4 regions of the Pseudoalteromonas sp. ECSMB14103 genome follow, and region 1 is predicted to be linked to each of the others. Evidence: predicted binding sites of a transcription regulator. Region 1 holds the regulator's gene; each other region holds the start of a gene.
The links. Region 1 encodes sigma-54, which starts transcription at its own class of promoters, with help from an activator protein. Its sites were predicted from a motif close to GTTGGCACGNNNNTNGNNT; they were not measured.
Positions count from the first base shown of each region.

Region 1 (5,086 bases):
TAAGTTCTCCAATTGCATTTAAAGCTTGCTCTGCATCAGGCCCTTCACATACCACTTTAACTTCTTTACCTTGGCTACTTTCAAGTAGCATCAGTGCTAATACACTGTCACCAGCAGCTTCTTTATCATCTTGAAACAAGGTGATTGAAGCATCAAATTTTACAGCGAGTTGGGCTAATACAGTCGCGGCTCTGGCATGCAGTCCTAATTTATTTTGTATTAAAAAAGTGTCTTCTATACGCATACATTACTCTATCAAAGCTGAACAGGTTATTAGTTTTGTAAAATTACTTTTCTTGTTCTCTGTGACGTATTTTTACATTGGGATGCGTAACTGCAAAGCTTTCGCCAATTGTTTGCGCTAAATATACAGAGCGATGTTGCCCGCCAGTACAGCCAATCGCAATAGTTAAATAGCTTCTGTTATTTCGCTCTAGGTGTGGTAGCCATGTTTGTACAAAGGTTTGTATTTGCCATGTAAATTTTTGAACTATGCTGTGGCTAGCCAAATAATCTTTTACTGGTTGGTCTAGGCCATTGAGTGGTTTTAGTTCAGGCTCCCAGTGCGGGTTAGGTAAAAAACGTGCATCAAATACGTAATCTGCCTCTTTAGGAATGCCATGTTTAAAACCAAATGATTCAAATGTAACAATCAGCTGCTTATCTTTTTTACCTAATATTTTTTCGCGAATTGATTCAGCAAGTTGATGAACGCTTAGCTCACTGGTATCGATCATGTAATCGGCGCGCGTAATTAGCACATCGAGAAGTTCTTTTTCTTTTTTTATGGCTAAATCAAGCGGAAGTGAATCTATTGATAAAGGGTGTAAGCGTCTGGTTTCAGAAAAGCGCTTAATAAGGGTTTGATCTTCACTGTCTAAGTAGAACAGCGTTGGTTTTGTAAAACCCGGTAAGTATTCGATGATGTGATTAAATTCATCTTGCTCTTTTGGTAAATTTCGCACATCTATACTAACGGCAATTTTATCGTAGTTATCAGAAACGCTTCTAATTAAAGAAGGTAATAAATTTACTGGAATGTTATCTACGCAATAATAACCTAGATCTTCAACAACGCGCAAAGCAACCGACTTACCAGAACCAGAACGGCCACTTATGATAATCAACTCCATTAATCACCCTTTAAATTTGTTACGATTGGTCAACAATAATTTGATACAACTCAGCATCCGATTTAGCACAGCGAAGCTGCTTACAAAATTCTTTATTTTTTAGTTTATCAGCTATCGTTGCTAGCGTCTTTAAATGCTGTTGGTTATCGCCTTCAGGTACGATGAGTGCAACAAAAATATCAACAGGGCGGTTGTCTATAGCATCAAAATTAATCGGTGTTTCACTTACTAACACCAATGCTAAAGGTTCTTGTGCGCCGCTCATTCGGCCATGTGGAATAGCAATACCTCTGCCTATCCCTGTGCTGCCTAGCTTTTCGCGGGTTAATAAAGCGCCCAAAATATCCTGTTGAGATAAATACGGAAATTTATCGTGAGCCAGCTCGCTAATAAACTCTAAAATTCTTTTTTTACTATTAAAAAGGACCGCAGCTTTACTGCAGTCCTGGCATATAAGTGAACTTAATTTCATCATATTAGTGTCGAGCAAGCTTCTCTTTGTGTTTAATTACTTGACGGTCAAGCTTGTCAATCAATGAATCAATAGCTGCATACATATCTTGATGTTCAGTGGATGCGAATAATTCAGCACCACTTACATGAATAGTTGCTTCTGCTTTTTGATTTAGTTTTTCTATATCAAGAATGACATGAACATTATTAATATGATCAGAGTGCCTTTCTAGCTTCGCAAATTTGGTATTTATATAGTCTCTTAATGAATCAGTTAGTTCTACATGACGACCAGTTAAATTTAGTTGCATAAGCATTACCCTCTTTGTTTAGCGTCTTAGATCAGGCTCTTTCGCTGATTTGACGGTGGAATAGCCAGAGATTCGCGATATTTTGCGATTGTACGTCTCGCTACTTTAATTCCTTGCTCAGCCAATATATCCGCAATTTTGCTATCACTCAATGGTTTTGCTGAGTTTTCTGCTGCGATTAATTTTTTAATAAGTGCACGTATTGCCGTAGATGAACATTCTCCACCATTTTCGGTACTTACGTGGCTTGAGAAAAAGTATTTAAGCTCAAATATTCCACGCGGTGTGTGCATATACTTTTGCGTAGTTACGCGCGAAATTGTTGATTCGTGCATTTCTACCATTTCGGCAACATCATTTAAAACCATCGGTTTCATGGCTTCTGGGCCGTGTTCAAAAAAGCCCTGTTGTTGTTTAACAATACAGTTAGTTACTTTTAAAAGTGTATCATTTCTACTTTCTAAGCTTTTTATAAACCATTTAGCTTCTTGTAAATGTGAGCGAATAAATTGACTGTCGCCGCTTGATTTAACTGTACGCGACATCGCTGCATATTGGCTGTTTACACGAATTTTTGGCATGCTGTCTGGGTTTAACTCTACAATCCAGCGGCCTTTAATTTTTTTAACTGACACATCAGGTATTACATACTCAGACTCTTCTCGTACTATTGTGTCTGCAGGCTTAGGGTTGAGCGTATGAATAAGTGTCATTACTTCTTTAAGCTCATCTTCTTTGAGCTTCGTTTTTTTCATTAATGTACGGTAGTCACGAGCAGCTAACAAATCAATGTGCTCGGTTAAAATCATTTTTGTTTCATCAATAAAAGGCGTGCCTTTATCAAATTGATTTAACTGAATACACAAACACTCTTGTAAGCTACGTGCCGCAATACCCACTGGGTCAAATAGCTGAATGCGCTTTAATACCGCTTCTATTTCGTCAAGTTCAACCTCAACGTCATCATCGTTATCTTGATTAAAGCTCTCTAAAATCTCTTCGCAACTGAGTGTCAGTATGCCTGAATCATCCACCGCTTCTACAATAGCAATAGCAATGGCTTCATCTGTAGGGCTAAATGGCGTTAATTGTAATTGCCACATTAAGTATTCGTGAAGCGTTTCAGTTGATGCGCCCTGATATATAGACTCATCTTCAGGCATTGGTCCTGAAGATGATGCAGGGGCTGCACTCATGTACTCATCCCAGCTAACGTCCATTGCCATGTCGTCACTTACAGTATCTTTAGCAAGCGCTTCACCACTGTCTTGTTCATACTCGCTAGGGGCTTCATCTGCAGATACGGTTACTGTAACTTCATCGTTATCTGCTTTTTGCTCATTTTTGCCCGCAAGATCATCGGCATAGTCTTGCTCCTCAACCTCAAGTAATGGGTTGCTGTCGAGCGCTTCTTGTATTTCTTGCTGAAGATCCAATGTGCTTAATTGCAGCAAGCGAATAGCTTGTTGCAACTGAGGTGTCATTGTAAGTTGCTGGCCCATGCGCAGCTGTAGTGATTGCCTCATGTATCTCTAACAATCCTTTTAAGTTGTTATAGTTAATACTAGCAGATGCTTATAAATAAGGCGTAAATGTTACAGCCTAAATTGCTCGCCTAAATATACATCGCGTACAGTTTTATCATTTAATACGTGTTCAGGGGTACCAGAAGCAATCAGTTCCCCATGAGAAACAATGTAGGCTTTTTCGCAAACATCAAGGGTTTCTCTTACATTGTGGTCTGTTATTAATACGCCAATCCCACGGTTTTTCAGGTGTTCAATAATTTTTTTAATATCTAATACTGAGATAGGGTCAACACCGGCAAATGGTTCGTCTAGCAAAATAAACTTTGGATCTGCGGCTAAAGCACGTGCAATCTCTACTCGGCGACGTTCTCCGCCCGATAATGCCATACCTTTGCTATCGCGAATGTGTTGAATGCTAAATTCATCTAATAGATTATTCAATGTATCTTCTCTGGCTTGTTTAGTGAGCTCCTTTCGAGTTTCTAAAATAGCCATTAAGTTTTGATACACTGTTAATTTTCTGAATATAGACGACTCTTGTGGTAAGTAGCCTATGCCTAATCTAGCACGACTGTGCATAGGTAAAAGCGTAATATCGTTATCATCGATAGATATTTTGCCTTTGTCGCTAGGGACTAAGCCTACAATCATGTAAAAGGTTGTTGTTTTACCTGCGCCGTTTGGCCCAAGCAAGCCTACAATACTGCCAGCTTTAACTTCTAAGCCCACATTTTTTACAACTTCACGGCCTTTGTAGCTTTTGGCTAGTAGCTCTGCTTTTAATGTACTCATGGTTGGCCTTTGTCATTTTTTTTAGGCTCCACAGGCACTAAGATAGTGTGTACACGGTCAGTTGAGCTTTCATCTTTTTCGGCGCTAATAAGCTGCTGTTCTATATCGTAGGTAATGCTTTTAGCATTCATTTTTTGCCCAGCTTGAGATATCTCTGCATCTCCAATTAATGTTAAAAAACGCGTTGAAACATCGTATCTAACTTCATTAGCGCTGGCGCGCATTATTGTGCCGTCGGCTTGTTTTTCTTCAAAATAAGCAGGCTTACCTGTAGCTATTAACAATTGCTTGTTGTCGCCTAGCTCATCGCGCTTGTGAACCTCAAGGCGGTCTGCGGTAATTTTTCTGTCGCCATGAATAATTTCAACATTTTTTTCGAAGATACCTACGTTTTCTTTTAGTTGACCCTCTTGTTTATCCGCACTAATCGAAATTTGATTTGCAGAAATTGGCGCTGTTGGTTCAGCGGCATTAGTACCTAATGCAAGTAAAAATGTTGGAATAATAAAGAGTGTTGATAGTTTATTGGTCATAATAAATAGTTCGCGTATGGTTAATTAATTTTATCACTTCGGTTTTTAAATCGGCTTCTAAGCCTTTACCGGTGATTTTTAAATTGGGCCCTGTAACAATGACAGGCTGCTCTGATTGCATCGTTAGTAATTTTATATCTACCTGAATGTTATCAGCATTAATTTTATCTATCATTGCGTTATCAGTTAAATTACTAGCAACAACGTTACCTTCTAATATTAATTGTCTGCCTTCGTACAATGTTGCTTCATTAGCGTTAATTCGCCATGTTTGCTTGTTGTTGTATAGCGTAAAAATAGGTTTATCAAAAAAGGTAAACCCTAATTCTTGATAT
Region 1 is NZ_JWGY01000001.1:247,157-252,242, forward strand. Features, by position in the region: gene RF53_RS01080 (HPr family phosphocarrier protein) at 1-244, opposite strand, end outside; gene rapZ (RNase adapter RapZ) at 288-1,133, opposite strand; gene ptsN (PTS IIA-like nitrogen regulatory protein PtsN) at 1,153-1,605, opposite strand; gene hpf (ribosome hibernation promoting factor) at 1,610-1,897, opposite strand; gene RF53_RS01100 (RNA polymerase factor sigma-54) at 1,924-3,423, opposite strand; gene lptB (LPS export ABC transporter ATP-binding protein) at 3,493-4,218, opposite strand; gene lptA (lipopolysaccharide transport periplasmic protein LptA) at 4,215-4,751, opposite strand; gene lptC (LPS export ABC transporter periplasmic protein LptC) at 4,741-5,086, opposite strand, start outside.

Region 2 (5,086 bases), on a different contig from region 1:
GCGGAAGCTATCTGGGTTATCAGTATCTGCAACACGAAGTGCAACGTTGTGTACTAATTCTTTGTCTAAACGCTCACGAATATTACGTGATGTTACAAACTTACCTTCTTTACCACAGAACGGAGAGTTATTTACAGAGAACGTCATTGTAACTGTAGGCTCATCAACACTTAATGGTGGTAATGCTTCAACATTGTTAGGACAACAAAGCGTATCTGAAATCTTAAGCTCGCCTAAACCTGTTACAGTAACGATGTTACCAGCATAAGCTTTATCAGTGTCGATACGCTCAAGGCCTAAGTAGCTTTGTACTGAACCAATTTTACCGTTACGAGTCGTGCCGTCAGCGCCAATAACTGTAACTTGTTGGTTAGTCGCAACAGAACCACGTTTGATACGACCAATACCAATTACACCTTTATACGAGTTGTAATCAAGCTGAGAGATTTGCATTTGGAAATCACCTTCAGGATCTGCATCCGGTGGTGATACTTCGTCAACGATCATCTTGAACATAGGTTCCATGTTGTCTGATGGCTCGTCTAAATCTAATGTTGCCCAGCCGTTGATAGCTGATGCGTAGATTACTTTAAAGTCTAACTGTTCATCAGTTGCACCAAGGTTATCGAATAAATCAAAGATTTGATCCATAACCCAATCTGGGCGTGCACCTGGCTTATCAATTTTATTGATAACGACGATTGGCTTTAAGCCTTGCGCGAATGCCTTTTGCGTTACGAAACGCGTTTGTGGCATTGGACCTTCTTGAGCATCAACAAGTAATAATACTGAGTCAGCCATCGAAAGTACGCGTTCAACTTCACCACCGAAATCGGCGTGTCCCGGGGTATCTACGATATTGATATGGTAATCATTCCAAGAGATAGCTGTGTTTTTAGCTAAAATGGTAATACCACGTTCTTTCTCAATGTCGTTTGAGTCCATCACGCGCTCTTCGTTACCGCCGCGTGTTTCTAATGTACCTGATTGCTCAAGTAGTTTGTCAACCAGAGTTGTTTTACCGTGGTCAACGTGCGCGATAATCGCTATATTTCTTAACTGTTCGATGCTCATATATTTACTCAGAGAAATTAAATTCTCAATGATCCTGCAAGATCTACGCACTCATCTGCGTTTTCACGAGATGTCCAAGCATAGGATTTAAAAGGGCGCATATTATCCCTCATTAATGACATGGATGAAAGTTTATCCAATACAAATTTCAAAACTTTCTCAATACTTTTACTAAGTATCTGTTTTATATATGACAATTATATGAAATAAATTGTCATTATTTTTTCAAAAATGCAGTTTACACTATTTATACGATATTTTTGGCACTCTTTTGCATTTAGGTTATGCTGATTTCGAGCGATTAAATTAACAACAAATTGTAGTGCACATAACCTGCACCAAAGTGGACTTTAACCGCACCATATTGGTGCTATTTTATGCCCCACATTGTAGCAACTAAGTTTTTTTAACCTATAAACATAGAGTTATAAAAATGGCACAAAATCAGCTTAATAAATCCCAAAGCAATTATGCAGCAATAATAAAACCCAATAGTTGGAGGACACATGTCACAATCGGTTTTAGATTTTATTAAAGAAAATGACGTTAAGTTCATTGATTTACGCTTTACTGATACAAAGGGTAAAGAGCAACATGTATCTATTCCTCATCACCAAGTTGATGAAGATTTTTTCGAAGACGGTAAAATGTTCGACGGTTCTTCAATTGCTGGTTGGAAAGGCATAAACGAATCAGACATGGTATTAATGCCTGTTGCTGAATCAGTAAAACTTGACCCTTTCACTGAAGAAACAACATTAATCGTACGTTGTGACGTTGTAGAGCCTTCTACACTTCAAGGCTACGAGCGCGACCCGCGTTCAGTTGCTAAACGTGCTGAAGATTACATGCGCTCTACAGGTATTGCTGATACCGTATTATTTGGCCCAGAGCCAGAGTTCTTCCTTTTTGACGATGTTAAATACAAATCAGACATGTCTGGTTCAATGTACAAAGTTGACGCTGTAGAAGCGGCATGGAACTCAGATAAAGATTATGAAGGCGGTAACACTGGTCACCGTCCAGGTGTTAAAGGCGGTTACTTCCCTTGTTCACCTGTTGATTCTTCACAAGATTGGCGTTCAGCTACCTGTTTAGTACTTGAAGAACTAGGTCAAGTAGTAGAAGCACATCACCACGAAGTAGCAACAGCAGGCCAAAACGAAATTGCTACGCGTTTTAACAGCATGGTTTTAAAAGCAGATGAAATCCAAGAAATGAAATATGTTATTCATAACATGGCTCATTTATACGGAAAAACAGCTACATTCATGCCTAAGCCAATTGTTGGTGATAACGGTTCTGGTATGCACTGTCACCAGTCTTTAGCTAAAGATGGTGTTAACTTGTTTGCTGGCGATAAATACGGCGGTCTTTCTGAAGAAGCGCTTTATTACATTGGCGGTATTATCAAGCATGCAAAAGCTATTAACGCATTTGCTAACGCATCAACTAACTCGTACAAACGTTTAGTACCAGGCTTTGAAGCGCCAGTAATGCTTGCATACTCTGCACGTAACCGTTCTGCTTCAATCCGTATCCCAGTGGTACCATCTGCGAAAGGTCGTCGTATCGAAGTACGCTTCCCAGATCCAACAGCTAACCCATACCTTGCTTTCTCAGCAATGCTTATGGCTGGCCTTGACGGTATCAAAAACAAGATCCACCCTGGCGATGCAATGGATAAAGATTTATACGACTTACCAGCAGAAGAAGCGGCAGAAATTCCACAAGTTGCATCTTCACTTGGTGAAGCACTAGATGCATTAAGTGCTGACCGCGAGTTCTTAACTCAAGGTGGTGTTTTCACTGACGACCTAATCGATGCTTACATTGCACTTAAAGGTCAAGAAGTTGAAAAACTTAACATGACAACTCACCCAGTTGAGTTCGAAATGTACTACAGCTGTTAATGTGACACTGTAAAAGAATGTGTGTTCTCAAGCCCGCTTAGCGGGCTTTTTTAATGGTAAATTAAATCAAACTCCACTAAAGTTAAGCAATCATAAAAATTGCAGGGTAGCAGTGTGAATAGTAAGATTTTATTGCTAATGATTACTTTAGGATTAAGTAATTATGGTTATGCGGGTGAAAAAAGAATTTACGCTTGGAAAGATCAAAACGGCGTTTTAGTGTTTTCAGATACACCGCGTAAAGGTGCTACAGAGGTAAAACTCTCTAGCCAAAGCTTAACTATGCCCGCTAAAGATATAGCGACTCTCAGCAGCCAATCCCATACTAAAAAAACAGGGTTTGGTATTGCCATTACGTCACCTGAGCACAATCAAACCATTCATGAAAATACCGGCACAATATACGTCACCAGCCGCGTAATGCCGAGCTTTAAAGCAGGCTATACCATTCAATTGCTTGTTAATGGAGAAGCAAACGGCCCTGCAATAAATAACTCAGTATTTGCAATTGCTGATGTTGAAGCCGGTGAACATATGCTTCAACTAAGACTGTTTAACGAGAAAAACCAAATTATCGCTGTGAGCGAGCCACGTATATTTAATATGCGCAGAAAAGGCAAAATCCATAGCAATTAAAGCGAAACTTAATACTTAGGCGCAGCAGCTCATTTAAGATAAAACCTGGCCTGCAAACACCTGCGCACTAAAATGGTGCAAACATGATTAATAACGAAAATTTTAGCCCCGAATTGCTTGATGCCATATGGCAAAATCAAACAACGGCAGTTATGCTTCTCGATAAAAATTTTACCGTTTTTTATGCCAATACCAGTACCAGTGAGTTACTTGGGCTTGCCACTAAACGCTTACTCGAACAGCCCTTTGATACCCTTTTTAATTACCATTCAATTGACTTAAAACGTATCGCGCAGTTTTCATTAATTGATGGCGTTGATTGCCAACAACACAGAGCTGACGTAGTCTTTAGCGATTCTCGCCATGCCAAAGTAAGTGTTAATTCAAGGCGAATTAACTTTAAAGGTACTGCGTATATTTTATTAGAATGTCGTCAAACAGACGATGAAATAAAGCACGATCAAGCTTCAAATCAAATGCATCAATACCAAGCAGCACGTAACTTAATAAGAGGCTTGGCACACGAAATTAAAAATCCTTTAGGTGGAATTCGCGGAGCGGCGCAATTATTGCAATATGAGGTTGATCAGCAAGAAAGAAATCAATGCGCTGAGCTCATCATTGAGCAAGCAGACAGATTACGTGAACTAGTAGATAGACTTTTAGGGCCTAATCAACTGCCACAAAAATCTTACGTTAATATACACCAAGCGTTAGAGTCGGTAGTGAAGTTAAGCACACTCGATAATTGTTCAAATATCGAATTAAAAAAAGATTACGATCCTAGTATCCCTAATGTGTTTATTGATCAGAGTAAAATACAACAAGTGGTTTTAAATATTGTTCGTAATGCTCAGCAGGCGCTTACTGAGGGTGGTGAGATAAAAATAAAAACGCGTATTAATCATCAACACCGTCGTCCAGGTAAGGCACCTAAAAAAGCCTTGTTGATCCAAATATCTGATAACGGACCAGGCATAGATCACAGCATACGTGAAACCTTGTTCTACCCTATGATCACCAACAAAGAAGGTGGCTCAGGGCTTGGACTCTCAATTGCACAGACGCTCATTGATCAGCACGATGGCTATATTGAATGTGATAGCTGGCCTGGACATACTGAATTTAATATCTATCTGCCCTTTGCAGATTAATGTTTGGAGTTGCCATGAAAACAGTTTGGCTTGTAGATGATGATGCATCAATTCGTTTTGTACTTGAAAAAGCACTTGAACGATCTGGTTTTAATGTAGAAAGCTTTGCCAACGCGCAAGATGTACTTAATGCATTGAAGTTTAGTCAACCTACTGTTTTAGTATCGGATGTGAAAATGCCCGGTATGGATGGCATGGCCCTACTTGAACTCATCGCAGAACAAAACCCTGGCTTGCCAGTAATAATAATGACTGCGCACTCAGACCTAGATTCGGCAGTGAACGCCTTTCAAAAAGGGGCATTTGAGT
Region 2 is NZ_JWGY01000012.1:36,371-41,456, reverse strand. Features, by position in the region: gene typA (translational GTPase TypA) at 1-1,074, opposite strand, end outside; gene glnA (glutamate--ammonia ligase) at 1,581-2,987, shown strand; gene RF53_RS16390 (DUF4124 domain-containing protein) at 3,102-3,623, shown strand; gene glnL (nitrogen regulation protein NR(II)) at 3,707-4,777, shown strand; gene ntrC (nitrogen regulation protein NR(I)) at 4,792-5,086, shown strand, end outside.
Region 2: a site for sigma-54 is predicted at 1,507-1,525, ahead of glnA (glutamate--ammonia ligase). Genes of this name have one in related genera too.

Region 3 (5,086 bases), on a different contig from region 1:
TAAGTGCTTGTTGTAAGAATGCATAAAAACCTTGCTCTAAAAATGTGCGCCTTGCTTGCACCATTTCAAGCGAGTCACCAGGTTGTTTAGAGTTTTTGTTTTGAACAGGCAGTAAGTTAACGTAGCCTTCTTTGGCAAAATCAAAACTGTGGTTGCTTTCACAGCGCAGTGTATTTTGAGTTTTTGTTAGCGATTTGCTACATAAAGGGCATTGATATTCAAGACTCATGAGTCTAGGTAATCCTTGTCGTAAAAAGTTTTAACCCAGTGGGGACGGTATGTAATTAAAATGGTGATGGCCATTCCGTTCAACATGGCTTCTGGAAACCAAATTATAGCACTTAAATAAACGTAATTGTCGGCAAGTTCTTGCCAATTATACTGACCTAAAGAGAAATAAAAGAGGGCACCTAAAGATATCTTTATGCACGCTATAAACCCAGCTGTTATGAAGGCACAAACAAATATATAAACAAAAAAATGTTTTGGTAAATAGTGATAGCACACAACAAAACTTAAATAACTCAATAATATGGGAATAAAAGCGCCAATAAGTATTTGTACAGGTAAAAGGTTAAAACTAACCTGCCCAAATGAAAACAACAAGGCACTTGCCAGTAGGCTACTCAAAATGGCTAGCCGCCAGCCCAATATTAAGGTGGCTGCAGTAATACCAAGTATGTGCAGGTCAAGGCCAGTTAAAATACCGGCTTTAATACGCCACAGTAGTGCAAATACAAGCGCACAGGCTAATACACCTGTTTGCCTAGCAGACGTTTTATAAAGCGATTTATAGGTGTTTTTGTCGAAACTAAAAATCGCAATAGCAAGTACAAGGACCCACATCAGCCCTTGTATTTCAGTGTTTAACATTATAGCTACTTGAACGTTGACCAAATTGGCGCATGATCTGATGGTTTATCAATTGCACGCAGCTCATAGTCAATTCCTGAGTCAATACAACGCTCAGCAAGTGATTGAGTTGCAAGTACAACATCAATTCGCAGACCGCGATTATCTAAAAAGCCTTTAGAGCGGTAATCAAACCATGAGTATTGATCGTTAACATCAGGATAGAGCTCTCTGAAGGTATCTTTAAATCCCCAATCTAAAAGTGTTGATAGCCATTGACGTTCCTCTGGTTGGAAAGAGCACTTACCTGTTTTTAGCCAGCGTTTAGCGTTGACCTCGCCAATACCTATGTCTAAATCTGTAGGTGATATATTTATGTCGCCCATAACAACTACATCCTGATCGGGAGTGAGGTTTGTATCTAGATGTGTCATCAAATCTTTATAAAATTGACGTTTATAGGGGAATTTAGTTTCGTGATTGATGTTATCGCCTTGCGGGAAATAACCATTCATAACGGTAATGTCGCGACCGTTATCTTGTTCAATAGTGACACTGATCATGCGCTTTTGCGACTCTTCTGTGTCGGTAGCAAACCCTTTTAAGACCGATTTTGGCTCTTTTTTGCATAACATAGCTACGCCGTAATGTGCTTTTTGACCGTGAAAGTAGACGTGGTACCCCATTTTTTGAACATCGTCTAATGGAAACGCTTCATCATGAACTTTAATCTCTTGCAAGCCAATTACGTCTGGTTGATGTTTATCAATAACAGCTTGTAATTGGTGAAGACGAGCACGCAGACCATTGATATTGAAAGAAATCACCTTCATTCGATTTACCTTTAAATTTGTTCTCATTTTGATAGCAAATTGTATCAGTAATTTAGCTTACATAACATGTCTGAAATGACAAAATAGCTGCGCAAATGTTGATCAAATGGTGGTGAAAGTTTAAACATTGTTAATGTTGTATTAATTTATAAAATAAATAAAAAATTCAATTGATCTGCTTAAAATTGGCTATATAATGCGCGCAAATTCATTGGCAAACTCGTTCACATAGGATCTCTCATGAAAGCACAATTATTTTTAGCGGCAACATTATTAGCATCTTCTTCTGTTTCAGCTCAAAGTAACACTTACTTTAGCCAAGACAGCTCTATTGAGTCTAAGCTGTGTGTATTAAGCGCAAACGAAGGTTTTTCTGCAGCACGTAAATTAGCAGCTAAGCACAATGTATACTTATCACGCTTCTCACAAAGCATCATGTGTAACGGCCAAGATATTCGTGATATTGCAAAGAAAGATTCAACAAACAACATAACTGAAAACAAAGTAGAAGTGTTTGCTAAAGATGCTCAACAAGAAACTCAATTATGTATGACTGCATTAAAGCAAGGTTTAGCGCCAGTACGCCAAAAAATCGGTAACTTAAACTCGCTTAAATGTAACGGTCAGAAAGTTACTGACTTTGTTAAGCGTTATCAAAACGCTGCAATTTAATTAGCACAACAAAATTAATGAGAGCCCAGCTTTTAAAGCTGGGCTTTTTTTTTGCAAAATTTACAAGGTTGGTTGAAAAGGTTTCAAGGCTAATGTATTGAAAATAGAGTGAAAAATATACGGGTGCATTATAAGGTATTGAAATTTATATTTATTTTATTTTGGCATCAGACTTGTATTAGTTCTTGTGACATTTATTAACAACGAAGGACACGTCTTATGAAAAAGTTAACATTAGCAACAACTATTTTAGCAACATTAAGTTTAGCAGCCTGCGCATCTAATCAAGGTCTTGATAAAATAGACAGCGACTTTGCAAGCCTAGACAACGACAGTGATGGTTTTATTTCAAAAGTTGAAGCTGACGACGATAATATTTGGGGTCACTTTTCAAATATCGACACCAATATGGATGAAGAAATTAGTCGTAAAGAATTTAATGCTTACATGCAGTTAAACACTGGCAAGGTTGCAACCGATAGTGATGTAAGTGAATCAGCCTTTAAAGCTGAAATTGCAAAATTTGACAAAATTGAAAGTAGTTTTGCCAGTTTAGATAACGATAGTAATGGTTACATATCAGTTGTTGAAGGCAATGACGACGATATTTCAAATCACTTTGGTTATATGGACAAAAACGAAGACAAGCGAATTAGTAAAAATGAGTTTATGGGCTACATAAATAAATATGGTAAATCTGTAGCTGAAGACGAAGCGTTAGAGTCAATTAAACACAGCTAATTAAAATTCAGAACATAAAAATCAAAGCCAGTTAATTTAACTGGCTTTTTTTATGGCTAATTTTAGATAATTGCCAGATATATTTTCCTAGTTAGTGGTTGTTCTGTCATAATAGATGGCTGTGTATTTTTATTTATTAAGAGTGTATATGGCTGGGCGGCGAATTAGTGATGAGCAGTTGGTTGAAATCATTGAGGCTGCGATTTTTGTTGCAGACAAACCCATAAGTAAACGCCATATTAAAGACACTGTTTTAGTGGATATTGCAATTTCTATGTCACGTATAAACGATGCTATAGAAACAATACAAACACACTTTCAAACCCGTGGTATTCGCCTTGTTGAAGTTGGTAGTGGTTATCGATTTCAGGCGTGTAGTAGTTTGAGCCCTTGGTTGAGTAACCTATGGCAAGAACGAGCTCCTAAATACTCACGTGCTTTATTGGAAACATTATCACTTATTGCTTATCGTCAACCCATTACACGTGGTGAAATAGAGCAAGTAAGAGGTGTAACAACGGGTTCGAATATAATTAAAACCTTACTCGAAAGAGAGTGGGTGAAAGTGGTAGGGCACAAAGAAGTACCGGGTAAGCCCGCTTTATACGCCACTACTAAACAATTTTTAGATTATTTTTCATTAACGGGTTTAGAAAACTTACCTGCGTTACCTGCGCAACAAGAAAGTAAAATAAACCAGTTATTAAGTGATCCTTCTGTGAGAGAACCATCCGAATGAATATACAAGGTGAAAAGTTACAAAAAGTCCTAGCCAGAGCTGGTGTAGGCTCGCGTCGTGAAATGGAAAAATACATTGACGCTAACCGTGTTAGTGTTAATGGCAAAGTAGCTAAACTCGGTGACCGCGTTGAAGAAACCGATTTAATTCGTGTTGACGGTCATACCGTAAAAATTGAAGAAAAAGCTGACAGAATTTGCCGTGTAATTATGTACAACAAACCCGAGGGAGAGTTGAGTACACGTAAAGACCCTGAAGGTCGTCGTACTGTATTTGACAGACTTCCTCGTATTGATGGCGATCGTTGGATAGCTGTAGGCCGACTGGATGTGAATACGTCAGGCTTAATGTTGTTTACCAACGATGGTGAATTAGCCAATCGTTTAATGCACCCAAGTTATGAAGTAGAGCGTGAATATTCTTCGCGTGTGTTTGGTGAAGTAACAAACGAAACACTTAAAAACCTGATGCGTGGCGTTGAACTTGAAGATGGTCCTGCAAAATTCACAAATATAAAACCGCTAGGTGGTGAAGGGATTAACCGCTGGTTTAATGTGACATTAAACGAAGGGCGCAACCGCGAAGTTCGTCGTTTATGGCAATCTCAAGACGTTGAAGTGTCGCGTCTTATCCGTATTCGTTACGGTAAGCTAGAGCTAGATAAGCGTGTTCCACAAGGTGGTTGGGTTGAATACGACTTAGAAACCGTTAACTACTTGCGTAAAACGGTTAAGTTAGGTCGTGAAACGCAAACTAAACTTTCAGTTATGCCTGAAAAACGCAAAGATAAACGCGCTAAAATTAATCAAATTCGTAAAGCGGTTAAAAAGCACAACCAACGTGTTAAGTCGACTAAGCGTAAGTGATATTTTGACGTTTTGTATAAAAGCCGCATTATTTGCGGCTTTTTTATTGAGGTTAATAAAAGTAAACAGCTGTTACTTTTTTATTTGTGCGTCTAATGACTCGCCATTGACTGCAATTGAATCATCACTCATTAAATATAAATAGGTCGGCATAATGCTTTCAGGTGTTGCCAACTTATCTCTATCTTCGCCAGGGTATGCCGATGCGCGCATAGATGTGCGTGTAGCACCTGGATTAATACAGTTTACGCGAATGTTGGTTTTACCTACTTCACAAGCCCACGTTTGCATCATACCTTCAACTGCAAACTTAGAGATGGCATAGGGTCCCCAAAACTCACGGCCTTTACGACCAACACCAGATGAAGTGAAAACAATAGAAG
Region 3 is NZ_JWGY01000002.1:77,724-82,809, forward strand. Features, by position in the region: gene rlmA (23S rRNA (guanine(745)-N(1))-methyltransferase) at 1-229, opposite strand, end outside; gene RF53_RS05455 (energy-coupling factor ABC transporter permease) at 226-873, opposite strand; gene xthA (exodeoxyribonuclease III) at 879-1,685, opposite strand; gene RF53_RS05465 (hypothetical protein) at 1,926-2,357, shown strand; gene RF53_RS05470 (EF-hand domain-containing protein) at 2,577-3,098, shown strand; gene scpB (SMC-Scp complex subunit ScpB) at 3,247-3,837, shown strand; gene rluB (23S rRNA pseudouridine(2605) synthase RluB) at 3,834-4,703, shown strand; gene RF53_RS05485 (YciK family oxidoreductase) at 4,776-5,086, opposite strand, start outside.
Region 3: a site for sigma-54 is predicted at 2,518-2,536, ahead of RF53_RS05470 (EF-hand domain-containing protein). Genes of this name have one in related genera too.

Region 4 (5,086 bases), on a different contig from region 1:
TAAATGATTAGTATTCCCTCAATTAGTGAAGCTGAAAAGCTAATAGAAGAAAAACTCGGCGGTTGGTTTGATGTTGTTATAAGTCACATTCCTAACTTTATAGTGGCGGTTATTATTGCCATTATATTTTCAATGCTAGCGCGCTTTGCTGGCAACCTAATGAAAAACATATTGCGCCGTTCACTCGACTCTCAACAAATAGCCGATTTAATGGCCTCAATATTTAAGGTTATTGTACTGTGTGTTGGGGTATTTATAGCGCTGGATTTTGTGGGTTTAAAAGGTACGGTTACCTCTTTATTAGCCGGTGCGGGTATTGTTGGTTTAGCCATAGGTTTTGCGTTTCAAGATATGACCGAAAACTTGATTGCGGGCATAGCAATGGGTATACGCAAACCCTTTAAAACAGGAGACGTAATAGAAACCGACGACGTGTTTGGTTCAGTACACTCAATAAACCTGCGTAACACGCTAATAGAGAGCTTTTACGGGCAGTTAATTTTAGTACCAAACAAGGTATTATTCAGAAATGTGTTAAAAAATTACACCACACTTGGAGTTAGGCGCATAGAGGTACCGGTAGGCATTTCGTATGGTGACGACATTGAAAAAGCTAAAGAAGTTATTGTAGATAAGATTAACGATTTGGACTTTGTCATTCGTAAAAACGAAACCGATGTTTATGCTGAAGGCTTTGGCGACAGTAGCATTAATTTATTGGTATGGTTTTGGATTAAATACCCAGGTGAACCAGACTTTATGACAGTGCGCCATAAAGGTGTAGTTGCCGTTAAACAAGCGTTGGATGAAGCTGATATTAGTATTCCATTCCCTATTCGCACGCTCGATTTTGGTATTAAAGGCGGTGAAAAACTCGATGCCATGATCAGCGATAAAATTAACCAGCAATCATCAAATAAAGGCAACGCTGGTGGAGCTGATTCAGGCCAAAACGAATAAATGAGCCATTAATACCAGTGGGAATTATTTACTCACTCGCAACGCAATTTTACATTTAAATACGCGTTGTGGCCTTAAATAAAAATGACTTATGAGTCACAACGACTAAATGCAGCTTTATAAAGCTGCATTTTTTTATGGCTATTTAAGTGTTTGAGAAGGTGAGAGCAACGTTAATTGATTATTGATTAAGGCCTATTTACCTTTAGGGGTGAAATTGAAAGCGGGCTATGTGATATATCGATAAGGCTAAGCCTATTTTGTGGTTACTTCCCGAAACCGACGATAACGCAACATAAATATAAAACATGCAATAACTTTTGTGGTCCTCTCATAGGTTACTTCTCCTTGTTGCCTAAATAATAGGTAATAAGGAGCAAGTAGGGCGAATAAGCTGTATACGACTTTAGGTTATACCTACATAGGCGTAGTCATTAAAATAATGCAGGAGTAGGTACTTAGCTTACTGGGTCACAAATCGCGCACCGTAATTATGTTGCTCCTTGATAAAACACGCTTTAATAATGGCAGTTAAACAGGCCTAGGCTTAATATAAATTTATTATTTAAAGAGCGGGTTATTTTGGCAAATATTAGGTTGTGATGTATGCAATTTACAATTGGTATTAGGCGGTAAGTAAGAGGTAATTAAAGCGAGTTTTTTATTGTAGTTAATGTGAGTTGCAAGTAAATACTGGCACAAAAAAGGCGCAGCATGTGTTGGAGTAACATGCTGCGCCTAGGATCAATTGAGTTAATAAAAATGCGATTCAAATAACACTAATTTTGTTACGGATGATTTTAACACCATCCATATTTTCTAAAAACTTTTGAGCAAGCGCACGTTCAAAACCGGTTTGCGCTTGACCATGTAATACTACCTCGCCATCTTTAACTTGTACGCGAATATTGCTTAATGCAAAGTTGGGGTTAGTACGAAGCGTGCTTGTAATGGTTTGCTGAAGGTTAGGTTGAGTTGCTACGCTGCTGACTACGGCTAGGTGTGTTGCTGCACTCACTTTGGTAGCGCAGGCTAACAAAAATAAACAACAAAACGAAACTAACGCGATAGTTAACTTTAAGCGGTTCATAACTCAATCCTTTTATATCAATTAAAAATTTAGCCAAACCATTAAATATTCTGGCTATTCTGTGTTTAATATTACAAGTTCAGTGCCAGTTTTAATTTGTTGAAATATAAGGTTATTTTATTAAGTGGGAATTCAGGTGGGCAATAATTACATTTAAATGGGTAGGTGTTACATGCACCGGTTACATATGTTACACGTATTAAAAAGCCGGCATACGCCGGCTTTGGTAAATATGCTAAGTTACTTTTTCTTTTTAACTTTCGCTTTTTTCTTTGCTTTCATTTTTACCGGATCTTTGCGCTTTTTAACCGGTGGCTTAGCCTCTTTATGCTGAGGCTCTATTCCTTTAATTACACGGCGTTTAAGCTTTTGTTCAATGTAGCGTTCTACTTTGTACAAAATACCAATATCATGCGCTTCAACTAATGAAATAGCGATGCCTTTTTTACCTGCGCGACCAGTACGGCCAATACGGTGAACATATACGTCGGCGGTACGTGGCATATCAAAGTTAATAACGTGGCTAATGTCAGATACGTCAATACCGCGAGCAGCTACATCTGTTGCAATTAATATTTTAGTGCGGCCACTATGAAAGTTTTCCATTGCTTTCATGCGCTTGTCTTGTGGCATTTCACCTCGCAGCCAAGCGGCTTTTACACCGTTATTAGTTAATTCACCAATGAGAGTTTCTAAACGTTCACGGGTTTTAACAAATACAATGGCTTTAGTTACGTCTGGGCCATTTAGGGTGTTGACTAAAAGCTCGAGTTTATGGTGGTAATCATCAGCAAGATGAACCCACTGGTGAATTTTAGCTTTTTCTTTACGAGACGACTCAGCTTCTAACAAAGCCGGATCGTTTAATGTGGTTTCTGCAAATCGCTCTACGCTGTCACCCTCAAGGGTTGCTGAGAATAAAAAACACTGACGGCGGTTTTTAGCTTCGTCACAAATACGGCTCATTTCTTTTTTGAAACCCATGTCTAGCATGCGGTCGGCTTCATCAACTATAAGCATTTCGACATGTTCAGCATGAAAGTTTTCAGTTTCAAGGTATTCCATTAATCGCCCTGGTGTAGCAATTAATATGTCGTTATTTTTTTCAAAAATTTCTTTATGCGTTCCGTAGTTAATACCGCCGGTCACGACACCTATTTTTAGGTGTGTACGTTTGGCTAGTAACTCACATTGCTCATGAATTTGATAAGCCAGCTCACGTGTTGGCGTCATTATTAATACGCGGGCAAAACCAGGTTCACGGCGCGGAAAATCCAATAAGTATTGAATCGCAGGAATTAAAAATGCCGCTGTTTTACCTGTGCCAGTTGGCGCAGACGCTAAAATATCACGCCCCTGAAGAGCTTCAGGAATAGCTTGTTGTTGAATACTGGTTGGCTTCTCGTAGCCCATTTTATCAATGGCATCGAGTAATTTGGTATCAAGATCAAATTCAGAAAATTGCATAGAGTGTCTAAAATAGTGGACAATTACCTTGATTATACGCGCTATGCTGCGCTTGGTGAATGAAAAGGTGAAAAAATGTCTGGTTTTGCATTTAAACAATTTAAGGTTGAACACGACCTCTGCGCAATGAAGGTTTCAACCGACGGCATTTTGCTTGGTGCGTGGGCAAACTTAGCTGGTGCAAACTCGTTACTAGACATTGGTACAGGCACGGGGTTATTGGCGTTAATGTGTAAACAGCGCAGGCCAGCATTAAGTATTACTGCGGTTGAAATAGATGAAAACGCATACAATCAAGCATTACAAAACGTAGCAAATAGTCCGTGGCCCAATATAGCTATTAAGCATCAAACTATTCAAAGCTTTAATAGTGACGCTCCCTTTGATGTCATCATTTCTAATCCGCCTTACTTTAATCACAGTTTAAAAGGCAATAATGCCGCCCGAAACACTGCGCGTCACACCGATGGTTTGAGCTTTGAGGAGCTAATTAACGCGTTTAAGCGGCTTAGCCATTCACAGTCACGGTTCAGTCTAATACTGCCAAGCACAGAGGCTTTAGTATTTATTGAGCTTGCTACTCAAAAAGGGCTTTATTTAAATGCACACTGCCAAGTAAAAGCGACACCTAGCAAACCCATAAGCCGCAGTTTAATGACATTTAGTTATCTAGAATCACAAACCGACAATTCAACGCTATGCATTAGAGAGCTAAACAATAATTACACTACTGATTACATTACTTTGTGTAAGGCATTTTATTTAAAGATGGCGTAATTGTGAGGGGTATTATCTAATAATAAAGGATAGTTTACCCATAATGCATACGTATTCAGTTGTTATTTAATCAATCTCAAGACTAGTGTTAACCACTTGTAAATAACGTTGGGCATGTTGTTTAGCCCGCCAACATTTGGAAACACACACTATGAAGCTGAATAAAATGGTCACCACCGCCGGTTTAAGCCTAGGTTTGCTTTTGCCTAATCTTGCAGCTGCTGCACCCACTACGTTTGTTCATTTATTTGAATGGAGTTGGCCCGATGTTGCACAAGAATGCGAGCAGTTTTTAGGGCCAAAAGGGTATGCTGCTGTACAAGTGTCTCCGCCTAACGAGCATATTACAGGCAACCAATGGTGGACTCGCTATCAACCTGTGAGCTACCAACTGCAAAGCCGAGGCGGTAACCGAACGCAGTTTGTAGATATGGTTAACCGTTGTAAAAGTGCAGGGGTCGATATTTATGTAGATACCCTAATTAATCACATGGCGGCTGGCAGTGGTAATGGCGTTGCGGGTAGCACGTTTGGTAATAAACAATACCCAATTTATAGCCCACAAGACTTTCATGAAAGCTGTAGTATAAATCCAGAAGATTACGGTAATAATCGTTACCGCGTTCAAAACTGCGAGTTAGTAGGACTTGCTGATTTGAATACGTCTTCAAATTACGTGCAAAATACTCTCGCTGCTTATATTAACGACCTTCAGTCTATTGGAGTAAAAGGTTTTAGATTTGATGCGGCTAAACACGTAGCAGCTAGCGATATTCAAAGCCTTATGGCTAA
Region 4 is NZ_JWGY01000011.1:52,418-57,503, reverse strand. Features, by position in the region: gene RF53_RS15840 (mechanosensitive ion channel family protein) at 4-960, shown strand; gene RF53_RS15835 (BON domain-containing protein) at 1,730-2,050, opposite strand; gene srmB (ATP-dependent RNA helicase SrmB) at 2,291-3,517, opposite strand; gene RF53_RS15825 (tRNA1(Val) (adenine(37)-N6)-methyltransferase) at 3,593-4,294, shown strand; gene RF53_RS15820 (alpha-amylase) at 4,446-5,086, shown strand, end outside.
Region 4: a site for sigma-54 is predicted at 2,122-2,140, ahead of RF53_RS15835 (BON domain-containing protein). Genes of this name have one in related genera too.